4 regions of the Streptomyces sp. NPDC088812 genome follow, and region 4 is predicted to be linked to each of the others. Evidence: riboswitches for the same ligand, from Rfam matches in the RefSeq annotation. Region 4 holds a riboswitch; each other region holds the start of a gene.
The links. A riboswitch is a leader RNA that binds a small molecule or an ion and turns the genes downstream of it on or off. The one in region 4 is predicted to bind cyclic di-AMP.

Region 1: linked by a shared signal. The riboswitch ahead of ACIP67_RS23165 (peptidoglycan DD-metalloendopeptidase family protein) and the one ahead of ACIP67_RS17155 (M23 family metallopeptidase) in region 4 are both predicted to bind cyclic di-AMP.
Region 2: linked by a shared signal. The riboswitch ahead of ACIP67_RS35820 (C40 family peptidase) and the one ahead of ACIP67_RS17155 (M23 family metallopeptidase) in region 4 are both predicted to bind cyclic di-AMP.
Region 3: linked by a shared signal. The riboswitch ahead of ACIP67_RS12930 (transglycosylase SLT domain-containing protein) and the one ahead of ACIP67_RS17155 (M23 family metallopeptidase) in region 4 are both predicted to bind cyclic di-AMP.

Annotation. Positions count from the first base shown of each region.
Region 1 is NZ_JBIVJP010000013.1:99,165-103,227, reverse strand. Features, by position in the region: gene ACIP67_RS23170 (alpha-galactosidase) at 1-1,120, shown strand, start outside; cyclic di-AMP (ydaO/yuaA leader) riboswitch at 1,423-1,584, shown strand; gene ACIP67_RS23165 (peptidoglycan DD-metalloendopeptidase family protein) at 1,589-2,587, shown strand; gene ACIP67_RS23160 (hypothetical protein) at 2,883-4,063, shown strand, end outside.
Region 2 is NZ_JBIVJP010000026.1:61,876-65,938, reverse strand. Features, by position in the region: gene ACIP67_RS35835 (DUF397 domain-containing protein) at 1-187, opposite strand, end outside; gene ACIP67_RS35830 (helix-turn-helix domain-containing protein) at 197-1,057, opposite strand; gene ACIP67_RS35825 (ATP-binding protein) at 1,270-1,728, shown strand; gene ACIP67_RS35820 (C40 family peptidase) at 2,340-2,813, opposite strand; cyclic di-AMP (ydaO/yuaA leader) riboswitch at 2,817-3,029, opposite strand; gene ACIP67_RS35815 (hypothetical protein) at 3,369-3,677, opposite strand; gene ACIP67_RS35810 (ATP-dependent Clp protease proteolytic subunit) at 3,685-4,063, opposite strand, start outside.
Region 3 is NZ_JBIVJP010000006.1:158,607-162,669, reverse strand. Features, by position in the region: gene ACIP67_RS12935 (polyprenyl synthetase family protein) at 1-192, opposite strand, end outside; cyclic di-AMP (ydaO/yuaA leader) riboswitch at 1,177-1,355, shown strand; gene ACIP67_RS12930 (transglycosylase SLT domain-containing protein) at 1,361-1,846, shown strand; gene ACIP67_RS12925 (HAD family hydrolase) at 1,900-2,727, opposite strand; gene ACIP67_RS12920 (GNAT family N-acetyltransferase) at 2,976-4,049, shown strand.
Region 4 is NZ_JBIVJP010000008.1:326,771-330,833, reverse strand. Features, by position in the region: gene ACIP67_RS17160 (aldo/keto reductase) at 1-641, opposite strand, end outside; gene ACIP67_RS17155 (M23 family metallopeptidase) at 759-1,784, opposite strand; cyclic di-AMP (ydaO/yuaA leader) riboswitch at 1,792-1,950, opposite strand; tRNA gene ACIP67_RS17150 (tRNA-Met) at 2,384-2,457, opposite strand; gene ACIP67_RS17145 (dihydrofolate reductase family protein) at 2,542-3,678, opposite strand; gene ACIP67_RS17140 (MarR family winged helix-turn-helix transcriptional regulator) at 3,798-4,063, shown strand, end outside.

The DNA.
Region 1 (4,063 bases), on a different contig from region 4:
CGCGCGCCGCGCCGCGGCCATCGGCGTCGAGCTGTTCGTGGTCGACGACGGCTGGTTCGGCGCCCGCACCGGCGACCACGCGGGACTCGGCGACTGGCGCCCCAACCCCGACCGCTTCCCCGCCGGCCTCAAGCCGCTCGCGGACCAGGTGCACGCGCTCGGGATGCAGTTCGGCATCTGGGTCGAGCCCGAAATGGTCAATCCGGACAGCGACCTCTACCGGGCGCACCCCGACTGGGTCCAGTTCCAGCCCGGACGGAAGCGGACGGAATTCCGCAACCAGCTCGTCCTCAACCTCGCCCGCGAGGACGTCCAGGAGTACCTCTGGCAGCAGCTCGACACCCTCCTGTCCAGCGCGCCCATCGACTACGTCAAGTGGGACTTCAACCGCTGCTTCACCGACGCCGGCTGGCCGGACGACCCCTACCCGCAGCGGCTCTGGGTCGACCATGTGCGCGCCCTGTACGCCCTGTTCGACCGGTTGCGGGCGGCCCACCCGGGCGTCGCCTTCGAGTCCTGCTCCGGTGGCGGCGGGCGGATCGACCTCGGTATCGCGGGCCGGACCGACCAGGTGTGGACGTCCGACAACACCGACCCGCTGGACCGGCTCGCCATCCAGCACGGCTTCAGTCAGGTGCACCCGGCGCGGATCATGGCCGCCTGGGTCACCGACAGCCCCAACACCCAGCTCAACGGCCGGGTCAGCTCACTGCGCTTCCGGTTCGTCAGCGCCATGGCCGGTGTGCTCGGGGTCGGCGGAGACCTCTCCGAGTGGACCGAGGAGGAGCTCGCCGAGGCGCGCGGCTGGGTCGAGCTCTACAAGGAGATCCGGCCCCTCGTGCAGCACGGCGACCTGTACCGGCTGCGGCCCCCGGAGGGCGGCCTGAGCGCCGTGCAGTACGTGCGAGGCGACGAGAGCGTCGTCCTCGCCTGGCTCCAGGCGCAGCGCTACGGCGAGCCGGCACCGGTGCTGCGGCTGCGCGGTCTGAACCCGGCAGAGTCGTACGAATGCATGGAAACGGGCGAAGTGCACCGAGGCGCGGTGCTGTTGAACCACGGACTGCGTACCGGGCTGCGCGGCGACCTCGATGCGGCGGTCATCCGGCTGCGTCGCATCTGAGAGTTCTGTCCGGATTGCATTCGTTCATCACAACTCGCCCCGGAATAAAGGACCCTGGAGACGTGTCACGTGAGGAGCGTCATATCCGTGACCGTGCGTCGCCCGTCATGCTCACGTAATCAAGGCGTTTTTATGGGCGTTCCGGGAAGTGCGGGCCCGGTGGTGCACGGAAAGTGACGGGGAATTCTCACAGAGGATCAAGAGAAAGGCGTGAACAGCGCAACCGCTGCTTGTTCCTGTGCGTCCTGGTCGCTTACGTTCCACACCAATCCGGACGGACGCCCAATCCTGCCGCCGCCCGGAGCCCGCACACACTCACCCGTATGTGGCAGGAGCGGGGGACCCACAGGTAGAACCGCCTGTTCCGGTCTCCGGAACGGCTAGGGGTAAAGCCGTGCCTCGGCGCGGCCGGGCATCTCCAGCCCGCACCCGACAGCTCACCTCGCAGGCGCCGGAGAGGAATCCGCCATGCCCGCGAAGGGTAAGCACCGCCGCCCGAAGACCCCGCGCTTCACCCGCTCCATAGCCGTCGCCGGAACGGGCGGCGCCGCGCTCGCCCTTCCGCTCATGGGTGCCGCCGGCGCCCATGCCGCACCGGCCCAGTCGGCGGCCCGGTCGGTCTCCTCCGTCGCGGAGAAGTCGGTCCAGGCCGCTCCGGTGGCGCAGCAGGCCGCCGCCGACGCGAAGTCCGCCACCGAGACCCGGACCTACACGGTGGTGGCCGGCGACTACCTCTCGAAGATCGCGGACGAGCAGAGCGTCAGCGGCGGCTGGCAGGAACTGTACGAGGACAACCGTCAGGCCGTCGGCGCGAACCCGTCGCTGATCCACCCGGGCCTCAAGCTGTCGATCGGCGAGCAGGCGGCCACGACCGGCACCACCAAGTCGCCGTCCACGTCGTCCGGTTCCTCCTCCTCGTCGAAGTCGTCGCAGTCCTCGAAGACGCAGTCCTCGAAGACGCAGTCGTCGAAGTCCACGCAGTCCTCGACGTCGGTGAAGTCCTCCGGCTCCTCCGCCGGGTCGACCACGCAGAGCGCCGAGAACACCACCGCCTCCAGCGGCTTCGTCCTCCCCGTGGCGAGCGCCGCCATCGGCACCCCGTACCGGATGTCCGGCAGCATGTGGTCCAGCGGCTACCACACCGGCGTCGACTTCGTCGTCTCGACCGGCACCTCCCTCAAGGCGGTCGGTGCGGGCACGGTCGTCTCCGCCGGCTGGGGCGGCGCCTACGGCAACCAGGTCGTCATCAAGCTCGCCGACGGCTACTACGCCCAGTACGCCCACCTGTCCTCGCTCTCCGTCTCGGCCGGCCAGACCGTCTCCGCGGGGCAGCAGATCGGCCTCTCCGGCGCGACCGGCAACGTGACCGGCCCGCACCTGCACTTCGAGATCCGCACCACGCCGAACTACGGCTCGGACATCGACCCGGTCGCCTACCTCCGCTCGCACGGGGTCTCCGTCGGCTGACCCCTCGCACGACCACCCGTCCGACACGCCACCGAAGGCCGGACCCGTTCCCGGGGTCCGGCCTTCGGTGGCTTTGCGCGTTCATGATCACTGTGTTGCGGTCGTATGGCAGGTCCCGCCGGACCGTCGACAGCGGGGGCGGAGGGGGGACACAGTGATCTCCAGCAAGGGGGCAACCGCTTTCCCCGCCCTCTCGTATGTCCGATTCCTCGAACGCCGTTCGGTTCCGTGGACGGCGACCGGGCCATCGCGAGGTGGCCGACCACACGACCACGCTCATCGTGAAGGACCACACGTGAACCCCACCCGACGCCGAAGAACCGTCGCCGTCACCGCCGCCGCCCTGCTGGCCGGGCTCTTCTCCGCACCCGCCGGCCAGGCCGCCGAGCAGCCGCGCCGGATCGTCGAGAACCTCGACCGCGGCCTGGTCGCCGTACCGTCCGGCGAGGGCACCTTCCTCAGCTGGCGCCTGCTCGGCACCGAGTACGCCCGGTACGGCGACGCGATCGCCTTCAACGTGTACAAGAACGGCCGCCGGCTGAACCGCGAGCCGATCAGGAAGTCGACGACCTACCAGGACGACTCCCGGGGCACGGGGACCTACACCGTGCGCGCGGTGGTCGACGGACACGAGCAGCGGCCGAGTTCCGCCGCCCTCGACTTCGCCGACGGGTACGCCGAGATCCCGCTCGCCGCGGCCGACGGCTACACCGTCCAGCACGCCTGGCCCGGCGACCTCGACGGCGACGGACGCTACGAACTCGTCGTCAGCCGGCTCTCCCAGACCCGGGACAGGTCCGACCTGCTGGAGGCCTACACCCTCTCCGGCGAGCGGCTGTGGCGGGTCGACCTCGGCCCCGGCTCCTACACCCAGGTCGGCGGGAACGGCGCCAACGACCCGGCGCCCGCCGCCGTCAGCGGATCCACCGCGATCGGCGGCTACCGCAACGACGACAACGTCACCGTGTACGACCTCGACAGCGACGGCAGGGCCGAGGTGCTGGTGCACACGGCCGACGGCACCACCTTCGCGGACGGCGCGCAGGTCACCGCCGCCTCGCCCGCGAACCAGTTCGTCTCGGTGATCGACGGCGCGACCGGCACCGAGCGCACCCGGCAGCCCGTCCCCGACGACTTCGTCGCCGACGGGCCCTCCGGCGGCCACTTCGGCATCGCCTACCTGGACGGCGTCCACCCGAGCCTGGTCACCAAGCTGGTCACCCGCGTCGGCGCCAAGCGCGGCACCTTCCGGATCCTCTTCCAGACCTGGGACTTCGACGGCACGGACCTGACCCGCCGCTGGAAGTACGTCGTGCCCTCCGACAGCGGCGCGACCAGCTTCCACCAGATCCGCACCGTCGACGTCGACGGGGACGGCAAGGACGAGATCGCCGACGGCAACTACGTCGTCAACAGCGACGGCACCCTGCGCTACGTCGTCGACGGCGCCGGGCACGGCGACCGCTTCCACATCGC
Region 2 (4,063 bases), on a different contig from region 4:
GTCCGGCCGGGTCCTTGGAGTCGCGTACGGCGAGCAGGCCGGCCCACGGTCCGGTCTCCGGGCGGGCCGTCTCCACGCAGTTGTTGGCTCCCGTGCTGTAGCTGCTGCGCAGCCACCGCAGACCCTGCGGACGGCGGCGGTCGTGCAGGTCGGTACTGGAGGGTACGTTCCGAGGCAGTGCAGTCATGGTGCCTCCTTACGTGCCGGCGGCTTTCGCGGCGATGTATTCCAGTGTGTCCTCGGGTGAAAGGGCGTGCGCCCGAAGGGCGTCGAAGGCCTCGGTGTAGGCCTGGAGGTGTTCTTTCCGTTCGAGATAGAGGCTACTCGTCAAGTGGTCGAGAACAACCACATCCAGATCAGAAGTGCTCGTAAACGAGAAGATAACGAAAGAACCTGTGACTCCGATATGAGCTCCGGCACTGAACGGCAGTACCTGGAGCGTCACTTGGGGAAGCCGGCCCGCCTCCACGAGCCGTTCCAGCTGCCGGGCCATGACCTCCGGGCCGCCCACCTCCCGACGCAGCACGGCCTCGTCCAGCACCGCGTTCAGCGTCAGCGGCGGCTGTGCGCGCAGTACGTCCTGGCGGGCCAGCCGCACCTCCACCAGGGTGTCCAACTGGTCGTCGTCGGCGCCCTCGACAGCGGCCCTCGTCACCGCCCGCGCGTACTCGGGCGTCTGGAGCAGCCCCGGGACCACGGTCGTCTCCAGGGTGCGCATCGCGCTCGCCTGCGACTCCAGGCTGATGAAGTCCCGGTAGGCGGGCGGCAGTACGCCACGGTAGGCGTGCACCCAGTGATCCCGTCCGCCGCTGTCGGCGGACCCCGCCAGCGCCAGCATGAGCTCCCGCATCCGGGGATCGGACACGCCGTAGGCGTCGAGGAGTAACCGCACATCGGCGGGTTTCGTACCGCTGGTGCCGGTCTCGATCCGGCTCACCTTCGACTGGTGCCAGCCCACGAGCCGGGCCGCCTCGCCACTGGTCAGGCCGAGGCGGGCGCGCAGGGCCCGCAGTTCGGCGCCCAGTTTCCGGCGGCGCACCGCGGGACCGTGCTGCATGGAGTTCTCCTTACTCCCTACGAGCCGTCCAAATACGCTCTGCCGTGGCAGAGTTCACCGCATCGAGCGACAGATATATGCACATCTTGGGGGATCGCCACCGGTGGCGGCCCGCTGATGGCAATCTGGCGACGAAGCACCAGTCCGGGACCGTACTCGAACCATCCGCACCGTGTCGGACTCCGGTCCCGTGGGAAAGGGACGGCACCGCCATGGCAGACCATCTGGAAGCATCCCTCACTCTGCCGAGCGATCCCGCCTCGGTGTCCACGGCTCGCGCGTTCGTGCTGACCACGCTGGGGGGATGGGGTCTTCCCGCGGAGGCGGAGACGGCCGACACCGTCCGCCTCATCGTCTCCGAGCTCGCCACCAACGCTGTACAGCACACCTTCGGACAGTCGCCCACCTTCAGGGTGGACCTCCGGCTCGACCGGGACGAGCTGCTGCGCATCGGCGTCACGGACAGCCACCCGCGCTTCCCCAGGCGCCTGCCGGCCGCCGTCCAGCAGGACAACGGCCGTGGCCTGGTGATCATCCGGTGGCTGACCGCGGAGTGCGGTGGCAGACTCCGCGTCCGCCCCACCCGCGAGGGCGGCAAGACCATCTGCGTCGACCTCCCGTGGACGGTGCCCGTGGAGCCGGTGGCGACGGCGGGCCAACAGGAACCTTGACCCCGCTCGGATTCCGGTGGCGGAACGAGGAGCGGTGAGGGGGGTGGGGTGTGTGTGGGGGCGGGTGGCGGACGGCTGTGGGGACGGGGTGCGGGGACGGGGTGCGGAGGGCTCGGGGACGTGCGGGTGCGGGGCCAGTGGGAGGTGCGCGGGGAGGCGGGGGCCGCACGGGCGTGGCCGTCCGCCGGACGAGTGGTGTGCGGGGTGCGGGCGCGGGTGTCCGCCGAACGGGTGGTTTCGGAGGGCGTGAGGGCGGGCCGCGCGCTCGGCCGGCAGAGGCGGCGTGGGGGTGGCAGCGGCTGCCGCCGAGGGACCGGGAACGGCCGAGGGCGTGGTGCCGCGCAGCCGGGCGAGGTCCGAGGCGACCGGTGGGGACGGGCGGGGATCGGCGGCTGCGGAGGGCTGTGCAGCCGTGGAGGACTGCGAAGGCTACGGAGGGCCGCGAAGGCTACAGAGGGCTGTCACCGGCTGCGGGCGGCTGTGAACGGCTGTGTGACGGCCCTGGGCGTGGCGCAGACGGCGCGAGGCCGCCTGACCGGCCCCGGGCTCCGGGAGGCGGGCTCCGGAGGCGGTGGCGGCGCGTCAGGGACGCCGCCACCGCCTCCGGAGGGTCACTTGACCCGGCCGTACCAGACGCTCTTGGTCCAGATCTTCTGCAGCCTCACCACGTCCCCGGTCTTCGGGGAGTGCCAGATCTTGCCCTTACCGGCGTAGATCCCGACGTGGTAGACGTACGACCCCGAGTGGAAGAACACGAGGTCCCCGGCCTTGCGCTTGCTCGCCGAGATGTGGGTGGTCTTGTTGTACTGCTGGGCCGCCGTACGAGGCAGTTTCTTGCCCGCCTTCTTGAACGAGTACAGCGTGAGCCCGGAGCAGTCGAACCTGTTCGGCCCGGCGGCTCCGTACCGGTAGGGCGAACCCTTCTTGGAGGCCGCGATCTGGAGTGCCTTCGTCGCCGGGGTGGCGGCCGCCGCTTCGGAGGCGACACCCGGGACCACGATCGAGCCGCCCACGGCGGCGATGGCGAAGGCCGAGGCCGTGCCGGCCCGGGCCATGAGCGACGGGACACGATTCAGCGCAGTCATGCGCAACCCTTCGTCAGCCGCCTGTGAAGGATGACCTGTCGGATTCGGGCTGGCGAAGTTGCCCGGCCGCTGCTGCGGCTTCACCCCAAGGGCTGCTCGGTCCGGTCATGGCGCGACCGCTCCCGGCGACCCGTCGTGCTTGGGTCCTCCACTCCTGCCGATGCACTCCTGTCGACCGGTCATCCGGGCGGCGGCAGGACTCGGCGTCCGCCCGGACCGCCCCGCCGCTTGTGGCGGGGGCTTGTCGTCAGTCAGGGATCTTGGCGCACCGATGTCCGAAAATCCCAACGCAACCGGGGATTTGTGGGGTTACTCACCACTCACCCGTTCGGGTGGACACCCTGATGGCGGGTCAGGTGTCAAGGCGACGACATACCCCCCGACCAGCACTGGAACCCTCCGTTCCGGCGCGGTGCCCCTCATTTCGCGCAACCGCTGTGGGCTGGAAAAAGCAGCCGAGGATGGGCCGCCCGGGGGTACGCCGTTCGGTCCGTTTCAACTCGGGTCCGCGCGTCACGCTTTCGGCGAACACGGAGCCGTCGGGACACCCGTACGTCATCGGTCGGGGAGCGGAGGCATCGTGACGCGCGCCGTGCGGCGCTCCCCGTCGAGCACGCGCAGCGCCCGCGCGAGCGTCGGCGCGTGCAGTTCGCTCTCGCCCCGCTGGTGCATCAGCGTCAGCGCGTCGCGCAGCGCGGTCGCCCTGCTCACCAGCGCCTGGGCGGCGCGCAGTCCGCGGTAGGTGTCGCCGTCGCGGGCGGGGTTGATCCGGCCGAGCAGGTCGACCACCTCCAGGTAACGGTCGATCAACTCGGCCTCGGCCCGGGTCAGCGCGGGCAGCGGGGGCAGCTCGGGAGGCAGCATCGGCGGCTCACCCCACGCCCGGCAGGCCGCCGGAAGCCCTGCGGGCCGGGACCACCCGGTCCGCCAGGCCGTACTCCACGGCCTGGCGGGCGTCGAGGATCCGGTCGCGTTCGAGGTCGGCGCTCACCTGCTCCGGACGGCGCCCGGTGTGCCGTACGAGCATCTCCTCCAGGCGGGTGCGGGTGCGGGCCAGTTCCCCGGCCTGGACGACCAGGTCGCTGGTCTGCCCCCGCACCGGCTCCGGCAGCGCCGGCTGGCGGAGCACCACGCGCGCGCCCGGCAGCACGGACCGCTTGCCCGGTGTGCCCGCGGCCAGCAGGACGGCGGCGGACGAGTCGGCCCGGCCCAGGCAGACGGTCGCCACGTCGCAGGTGACGTACCGCAGC
Region 3 (4,063 bases), on a different contig from region 4:
GAGCATCACGAGCAGGGGCCGGAACCGCTTTCCGCCCGCCCGCACCAGGTGCTGGGCGGCTTCCGTGATGAAGGGAACCTCGCTCTTGGTGGCCTCGAGCAAGCCTTCCTCGACAGCCGTCAATCCGGCCTGGACATCGGCTTCCAGAGCCTGGTCCCGCACGCTCAGCCCGAACGGCCCGACGACGGTCACGAGGGGTCTCCTGTCTGCTGGTGTCTACTGGCGGTTACACGGTTTGTCGATAGGTCGCTGCCATCACTCGAGTCAGCGTATCCGGTCACGTTTCGATCACTGATAAGCCCCCACGTCACCCGGCCCCGCACGTCGCTCGACCGGGAGACGACGAGAGGAGCCCGGATGAGCCCGGGCGGCTTCCGATCACGACCGGTATGTTTCCGATCAGCCGATACGAACGGACATTCATCGACTGACCGGGAAGCAGTGATTCATGTCCAGCGCGCAGGGGTAGGCGTCGAATCCGCCGACCGGCCTTCCCTCCGCGCGACGACGCCGTCCCCGGCCGCCGCCTCCCCGGCCGGGAGCCCTCGCTTGACCGGGGGCCTTCACCCGACCGGACGAAGGCGCACGAAGGCCCACCCCACCGTCGACGCCGACGACCGGCAGGGTCGCCGTCTGTCCCGGTCGCCTGCTTCGCGGCGCCCTTCACCAGCCCGGCGATCGCGGCCGCCGCCGGCCTGGCCGTACCGACCGCGTCACCCCGACCGCGCCGCCCTGGCCGCGCCGCCCTGGCCGCGCCGCCCTGGCCGCGCCGCACGACACACCCAGTCCGCTGCCCCCGTCGCCGGCTCACCGACCGCCTCCCGAGGTACCGCTCCTGCCGCGACCGGTTCGGAGCCGGACAGCCCCCACCCCTCCACAACACGCCCTTTTACAAAGGACTTGGGGCTCATTGTCCGTTTGGCACCTATTGCGATGACGGGTGAGTTGGCTCACTCCCCACCCCCACCCCACCCCCCACACCGAACCCTGTGATTCCGCTTTGCGCCAAGCCAGTTGACGTTTCACGACAGCAAAGGATCAAGCACCCCATACCGAGCGGATCATGGTCAATAGGGGTGTGGTGTGACTCCGCCACTTGTTCCGGACATGTGCTCTCGCATACGTTCCCGCCACAAGTCGGGCGGACGCCGAATCCTGCCGCCGCCCTTCACCACCCATCGACGAACACTCACGCACGGCAGGAGCGGGGGACCCAGGTAGACGCCGGGCCGTACGTCACGCACGTAACGGCCCCGGCTAGGGGTGAAGTCGTGCCGCCGTACCCGTACGGCGGCCGGCCGGGCACCTCCCCGCCCGAACCCGACAGCTCACCCCGCAGGCGCCGGAGAGGAATTCCGCCATGTCTGCTGCCGCCCAGCCCCGCCGCACCCGTCTCGCCCGCACCGTCGCCGCCGTCTGCACCGGCGCCGCCGTGCTCTCCCTTCCGTTCATGGCCGCCACCAGCGCCTCCGCCGCCGCCCCGACGTCGGTCACCACGACGTCGGTCACCACGGTCGCCGGGTACCCCGACAACCTCGACGGCTGGATCCGCGAGTCGCTCGCGATCATGGCCGAGCGCGGCATCCCGGGCACGTACAACGGCATCCACCGCAACATCCTCCGCGAGTCGTCGGGCAACCCGAAGGCCATCAACCTCTGGGACTCCAACGCGGCCAAGGGCACCCCCTCCAAGGGGCTGCTCCAGGTCATCGACCCGACCTTCGCCGCGTACCACGTGCCCGGCACCTCGTACGACCCGTACGACCCGGTCGCCAACATCACCGCGGCCTGCAACTACGCGGCCGCGCGCTACGGCTCCATCGACAACGTGTTCGGCGCGTACTGACCTGCACCCAGGCTCAGGACACACCCTGCGGGACACACCCCGCGGGACTCGCCCTAGGGGAAGAGTCTTTCGAGGACGACGGCCACGCCGTCGTCCTCGTTCGACGTCGTCACCTCGTCGGCCACCGCCTTCAGCTCGGGGTGGGCGTTGGCCATCGCGACACCGCGCGCCGCCCAGTCGAACATCGGGATGTCGTTGGGCATGTCACCGAAGGCCAGTGTGTCCTCGGGCCTCAGCCCGAGGTGTTCGGCGGCCAGCGCCAGCCCCGTCGCCTTGGTGATGCCGCACGGCTGGAGCTCCACCGTGCCCGGCCCGGACATGGTGACGGTCGCGAGCGAACCGACCACCGAGCGGGCCGTCGCCGCCAACTCGTCGTCGGACAGGGTGGGGTGGCGCAACAGCACCTTGCTGACCGGCTCGCACCACAGGTCGTCGCGCGACCCGACGCGCAGGGCCGGCAGGGTCGGGTGGGGCATCCGGTAGCCCGGCTCGATGAGCGTCAGCCCGTCGACACCGTCCTGGTCGACGGCCGCGTACACCTCGCCGACCTCGGCCTCGATCTTCCCGAGCGCGGTCTCCGCCAGGTCCCGGTCCAAGGTGACCGACCACAGCAGGCGGTCCGCGCCGGCGTCGTACAACTGTGCACCCTGGCCGCACACCGCGAGTCCCCGGCTGTGCAGGTTCGCCAGCAGCGGCCGGACCCGGGGTGCCGGGCGGCCCGTCACCACCAGGTGGCGGGCGCCGGCGGCCGCCACCCGCGCGAGCGCGTCGAGGGACCGGTCGGAGAAGGTGTCGTCGCCGCGGAGCAGCGTTCCGTCCAGGTCGGTGGCGATGAGGGAGTACGCGGCGCAGCGCGCGGCATCTGCGAAGGGTGCGGCCATGATCAGAGAATACGGATCCCGGCCGTCCCCAACTCACCTTCCCCTGAGGCCGATCCGCGGGAGGACGGGGCAAGGAGGCCGGAAACGGCTTTCACACGCAACGCCGGGTACAGGGCGGTTAAAGGCCTCTGCACCGATTGGCAACAACATGCTCCGCTACCTACCGCCCGAACTGCCTGGAGCGGTACCGTCCAAGAGTCCAGGGGGGACTTGATCGGGGGGTCAGGTTGAGCAGTGGACGTGTTCGTGTGCTCGGGCCGGAGGAGCTCGGCGAGGGGGATCGGGAGCGGTGGCGCGCGCTGCGCGCCGCGTCCACGGTCCCGCGCAATCCGTTCATGGAGCCGGAGTTCACCGACGCCGTGGGCCGGGTGCGGCCCCGCGCGCGGGTGGCGGTGGTGTACGAGGGGCGCGAGCCGGTCGGTTTCCTGCCCCACGAGCGGGGCCGGCTCGGCCGCGGCCAGGCCCTCGCGTACGGCGTGTCGGACGCCCAGGGAGCCGTACTGAGCCCGGGCCTCGGGCTGAACGCGGACGAACTGATGCGGGCGTGTTCCCTGTCGAGCTTCGCCTTCGACAACCTGGAGGCCGAACAGGGGCTGTTCCTGCCGCAGGTGGCCGCCGAGTACGCCTCCTACGTCATCGACGTGGAGAAGGGGTACGAGACCTACGAGTCCGTGCTGCGCGCGCAGTCGCCGAAGTTCCTGAAGACGACGCTCGCGAAGGAACGCAGGCTGGGCCGCCAGACCGGGCCGCTGCGGTTCGTGTTCGACGAGCGCGACCCGGCCGCACTGCGCACGCTCATGGCGTGGAAGTCGGCGCAGTACCGCAGGACCGGCCGCCGGGACCGGTTCGCGCAGGAGTGGATCACCCGGCTCGTGGACGCCCTCGCCGAGACGCGCGCCCCGGAGTGCTCCGGCACGCTGTCCGTGCTCTACGCCGGTGAGCGGCCCGTCGCCGCGCACTTCGGACTGCGTTCGGCGACCGTCCTGGCCTGCTGGTTCCCGGCCTACGACCCGGAGTTCGCGAAGTTCTCGCCGGGGCTGGTGCTGCATCTGCGGATGGCCGAGGCGTCGGCCGCGGAGGGCATCGGCCTGCTCGATCTGGGGCGGGGCGCGGCCGAGTACAAGGACTCGCTGAAGACGGGCGAGCTGCCCGTGTACGAGGGGGCGTGGACGCGTCCGGGAGTGGGCGCCGCGTTCCACTGGCTCAGCCGTGAGCCCTCCCGCCGCGCGCACCACTTCGTACGGGCCCGGCCGAGGCTGGCGGCGACGGCGGCGCGGGCGCTGAAGGGCGCGGGGCGGTTGCGCCGGTTGCGGCGATCGTGACGGGCGGGGCGGAC
Region 4 (4,063 bases):
GCGAGCGCGAAGTACGGCACGGCGGCGAGCCCGGCCGCGGCGACGACGTCCTGGAGCTCGCCCTCGTAGGTGTCGCGCGAGACGAGGTTGTAGTGCGGCTGGAGGGCGACGTACCGGGCGAGGCCCTCGCGGTCGGAGAACGCCAGGGAGGCCCGCAGCCGCTCGGGCGAGATGTTCGAGGCGGCGATGTGCCGCACCTTGCCCGCCTTCACCAGTTCGTCGAGGGCACCGATGATCTCCTCTACGGGCACCTCGGGCTTGTCGAAGTGGGTGTAGTAGAGGTCGATGCGGTCGGTGCCCAGGCGGCGCGGCGAGGCGTCGGCTGCGGCCTTGATCGTCGCGGCGGACAGGCCCTGGTAGTCGGGGTGCTGGCTCACCTTCGTCGCGACGACGACGTCGTCCCGGTTGCCGCGGGCCTTGAGCCACTTGCCTATCAGGGTCTCGGACTCACCGCCGCTGTTGCCCTCGATCCATGCCGAGTAGGAGTCGGCGGTGTCGACGAAGTTGCCGCCGGCGGCCGTGTAGGCGTCCAGGACGGCGAAGGAGGCCGCCTCGCCGGCGGTCCAGCCGAAGACGTTGCCTCCGAGGGCGAGCGGGAAGACCTCGAGGTCGGAGGAGCCGAGCTTGCGCAGGGACGTCATGCTCCGTGCCAACGCCTCGGCCGGAGGCGCGTATTTCACGCCTCCGGCCAAGTTCTCGCAAACATCCGGGGAACCACCTCACCGGCCCCCGGAAGACTCAAGGCGTACGGGACGGCCTCAGGGGTTGAGCCCCTTGTCCCGGAGCCAGGCCGCGGGGTCGACGCCCGAGGCGCTGCCGCCCGGGTGGACCTCCAGGTGGAGGTGGGCGCCGGTGACGTTGCCGGTGGCGCCGACGCGGCCGATCACGTCACCGGTGGAGACCTTCTGGCCGACGCTGACGCTGATGGACGACTGGTGGGCGAACCAGAGTTCGGTGCCGTCGTCGAGGGTGAGCACGGTCTTGTACCCGTAGGAGCCGTCCCAGCCCGCCGAGGTGATGGTGCCGCTGTGGATGGCCTTGATCAGGGTGCCGGTGGGGGCGGCGAAGTCGAGGCCCGTGTGGTACCCGGAGGACCAGTAGGCGCCGGCCTGACCGAACGTCGAGGTGATGGTGTACGAGGAGGTCGGCAGCGTGTACTGCTTGGCGAGCTCGGCGAGGCGCTCGGCCTCGGCCTTCTTCGCGGCATCCTCGGCGGCCTTCTTCTTCGCGGCGGCGGCCTTGGCCTCCGCCTCCTTCTCCGCCTTGGCGGTCGCGTCGGCCTCGGCCTTGGCGGCGGCGGCCTCGGCGGCGGCCTGCGCCTTGCTCTCGAGCTGGGTCTGCTGCGACTCGGCCTGCGCCATGATCCGGCTGCGCAGCGCCTCGCCGGCGTCGGCGGCGCTGTCGCCGCTGTCGTCGTCGGCGGCCGTGGTGCCGAAGCTGCTGAGGGCGGACGACGTGGACTCCTCGGGGGTGTCGTCGTCCGAGATCAGGGAACCCACGGAGGGGAGGTCCGGCATGGAGAGGGAAACCGGGGGCTTGCCCGTGTTGGCGCTGGCCATACCGCCCGCGCCGACGGCGGCTATGACACCGACGCCGAGAACGGTGGAGCTGCGGGCGAGTCCGCCGCGCTGCTTGGCGACGCGGTGCCGGCCGCGTACGGGGCGAACGGACTCCGCGGTGGGGTTCCACTCCTCCCAGGGGCCCTCGTCGGTGCGGTAGCCGCCGTAGCCGAAGGTCTGGCTGGGTGCGCTCGGGGCTTCTGAGGCAGGCCGGTTGGACGCCACGCGGGCGTACTCCTTTCCTTCCGTCGCCTACCGGGTTAGCTGACGGGTTCGGAGCGGGAAGGTCTCCTACGCGCGTATACCGGCCGTTACCTCACGGCGGCTCCGCGTGATTCACCCCAAGGTGGTGGTTCCCCGGTTCCCTTACGGGATTCGGCGCGTGCGCACGGAGCCGCCTCTTGTGACGGCTGGGACGACCGCGCTGCGTTATCGAACGTTAATAGACCCGGGGCTGGGTTTCCAAGCCGTTCCCCTTGATCAACAACATTGATGGCCTGGACTTTTACCTCAGGATCGATGAAATCAGGGCGAGTTGACCCGGTGTCGAACACGCCGCGCCCGTCAGGCCTTTTTTGATGGTGACTCAGTTGTTATGCGCAGGGCGCTCACCCGCTCACGTTCCGTAAGGTAGGCCGCCGAAGATCTCGGGGCCGGCACCGGAGACCTCGGTGGCGGATACTGGAGGCCTGGGGAGGGCGGGCGCTGGAGGCCTCGGGAGGGCGGGCTCTGGAGGCCTCGGGAGGGCGGGCGCCGACGCCGCGATGGCACAACACACCGAGGGCCGGAACCCTGTGATCAGGATTCCGGCCCTCGGCCTTCAGTAGCGGGGACAGGATTTGAACCTGCGACCTCTGGGTTATGAGCCCAGCGAGCTACCGAGCTGCTCCACCCCGCGTCGTTATGACACCAGTGTACGCCATCCGCGGGACCCGAAGCACACGGCTTCCCGGGGGGTGGCCCCCACGGGGCCCGGCCCGCCTCAACTGCCGTGCAGCAGATGCAGGTTGGGCGCCTTGGCCCGTTCCTCGTACTCGGGCAGGACGGCGACGTCGGCGCCCGCGGCCGTCAGCAGGCCGGTGCCGTCGGCGTCGGTCACGAAGGTGTCCGGTTCGCGCCAGGCCGTCACCACCCTGCGGACGCCCGCGGCGAGGACGAGGCGGGCGCAGGGGGTCGGGCGGGAGGAACGGTGGGCGCAGGGTTCGAGGCTGCTGTAGACGGTGGCCGTGGCCAGACGGGGGTCGGCGGGGTCGATCTTCGCGAGGGCGGCCTCCTCCGCGTGGACGACGGGGTCGCCGGCCTCGCGGGAGTGGCCGCGGGCCAGCTCCGTCCCGTCCGCGGCCACCACCACCGCGCCCACGCTGAACGCGGTCCGCGACGGCGGGCAGGCGGCGGCCAGCTCGCAGGCGAGGGCCAGCCAGTGCCGGTCGGCGGCGGTGGGGAGCGGGCCGGCGCCGGGCGCGGTGGGCTCGTAGCGCATCAGGACGACGTCGTCGAGGCGCCGTGTCTCGACGAGCCGCAGCCGTCCGCCCTGGTAGCCGCCGGGCCCGAAGAGCCGGGGCGCGTCCGGGTCGCCCACGAAGAGGGGCGCCAGGACGAGCTGGAGTTCGTCGGCGAGGCCTTCCCGCAGGAGCTGGCTGTGGATGGTGCCGCCGCCCTCCACCATGAGCCGTCGCACGCCCCGGACGTCGTGGAGGTGTTCCAGGAGCCGGCGCCAGTCGAGGCGGGGTCCGAGGGGTACGACGTCGGCGGCGAGGCCGAGCGAGCGGGCGCGCTCGGCGCCCGGGTCGGTGGTGTACACGGCCTTCTCGCCGCCGGTGTGCCAGAACCGCGCCGCCGGGTCCAGTTCGCCCGAGCCGCTGACCAGGACTTTGAGGGGGTACTCGGGCCGGCCGGCCGCCCGGCGCGCGGCCCGGCGCTCGGGCGCGTTGACCAGGAGGCGGGGGTTGTCGGCGCGGAGGGTGCCGGCGCCGATCAGAATGGCGTCCACGGAGGCCCGCACCTCGTCGACCCGGTCGAAGTCGGCGGGGCCGGAGAGCAGCAGGCGGTCGGGGCCGGTGTCGTCGAGGTAGCCGTCGAGGGAGACGGCTGCGGACAGCAGGACGTACGGGTACGGCATCGGCGCGGCCTCTCCGGGGACGGTCGACGGGGTCCTGGCGCGGCGGGGGCTCGGCGGCAGGGGGCCCGCGACTCTTGGGAACTCTTGGTTCAAGTTTGAAACAAACCTACACTGGGAGCATGACGACCCGCTGGCTCACTCCCGAGGAGCAGCGCGCATGGCGCGCGTACGTCGCCGGATACCTCCTCCTGGAGGACGCGATCGACCGGCAGCTCCAGCAGGAGGCCGGCATGCCCCACCTGTACTACTCGATCCTCGCCCACCTCTCCGAGGCGCCGCAGCGGCGGCTGCGCATGACCTGTCTGGCGGAGAAGCTGAAGATCACGCGGAGCAGGCTGACGTACGCGGTGGCGCGGCTGGAGAAGGACGGTCTGGTACGGCGCGA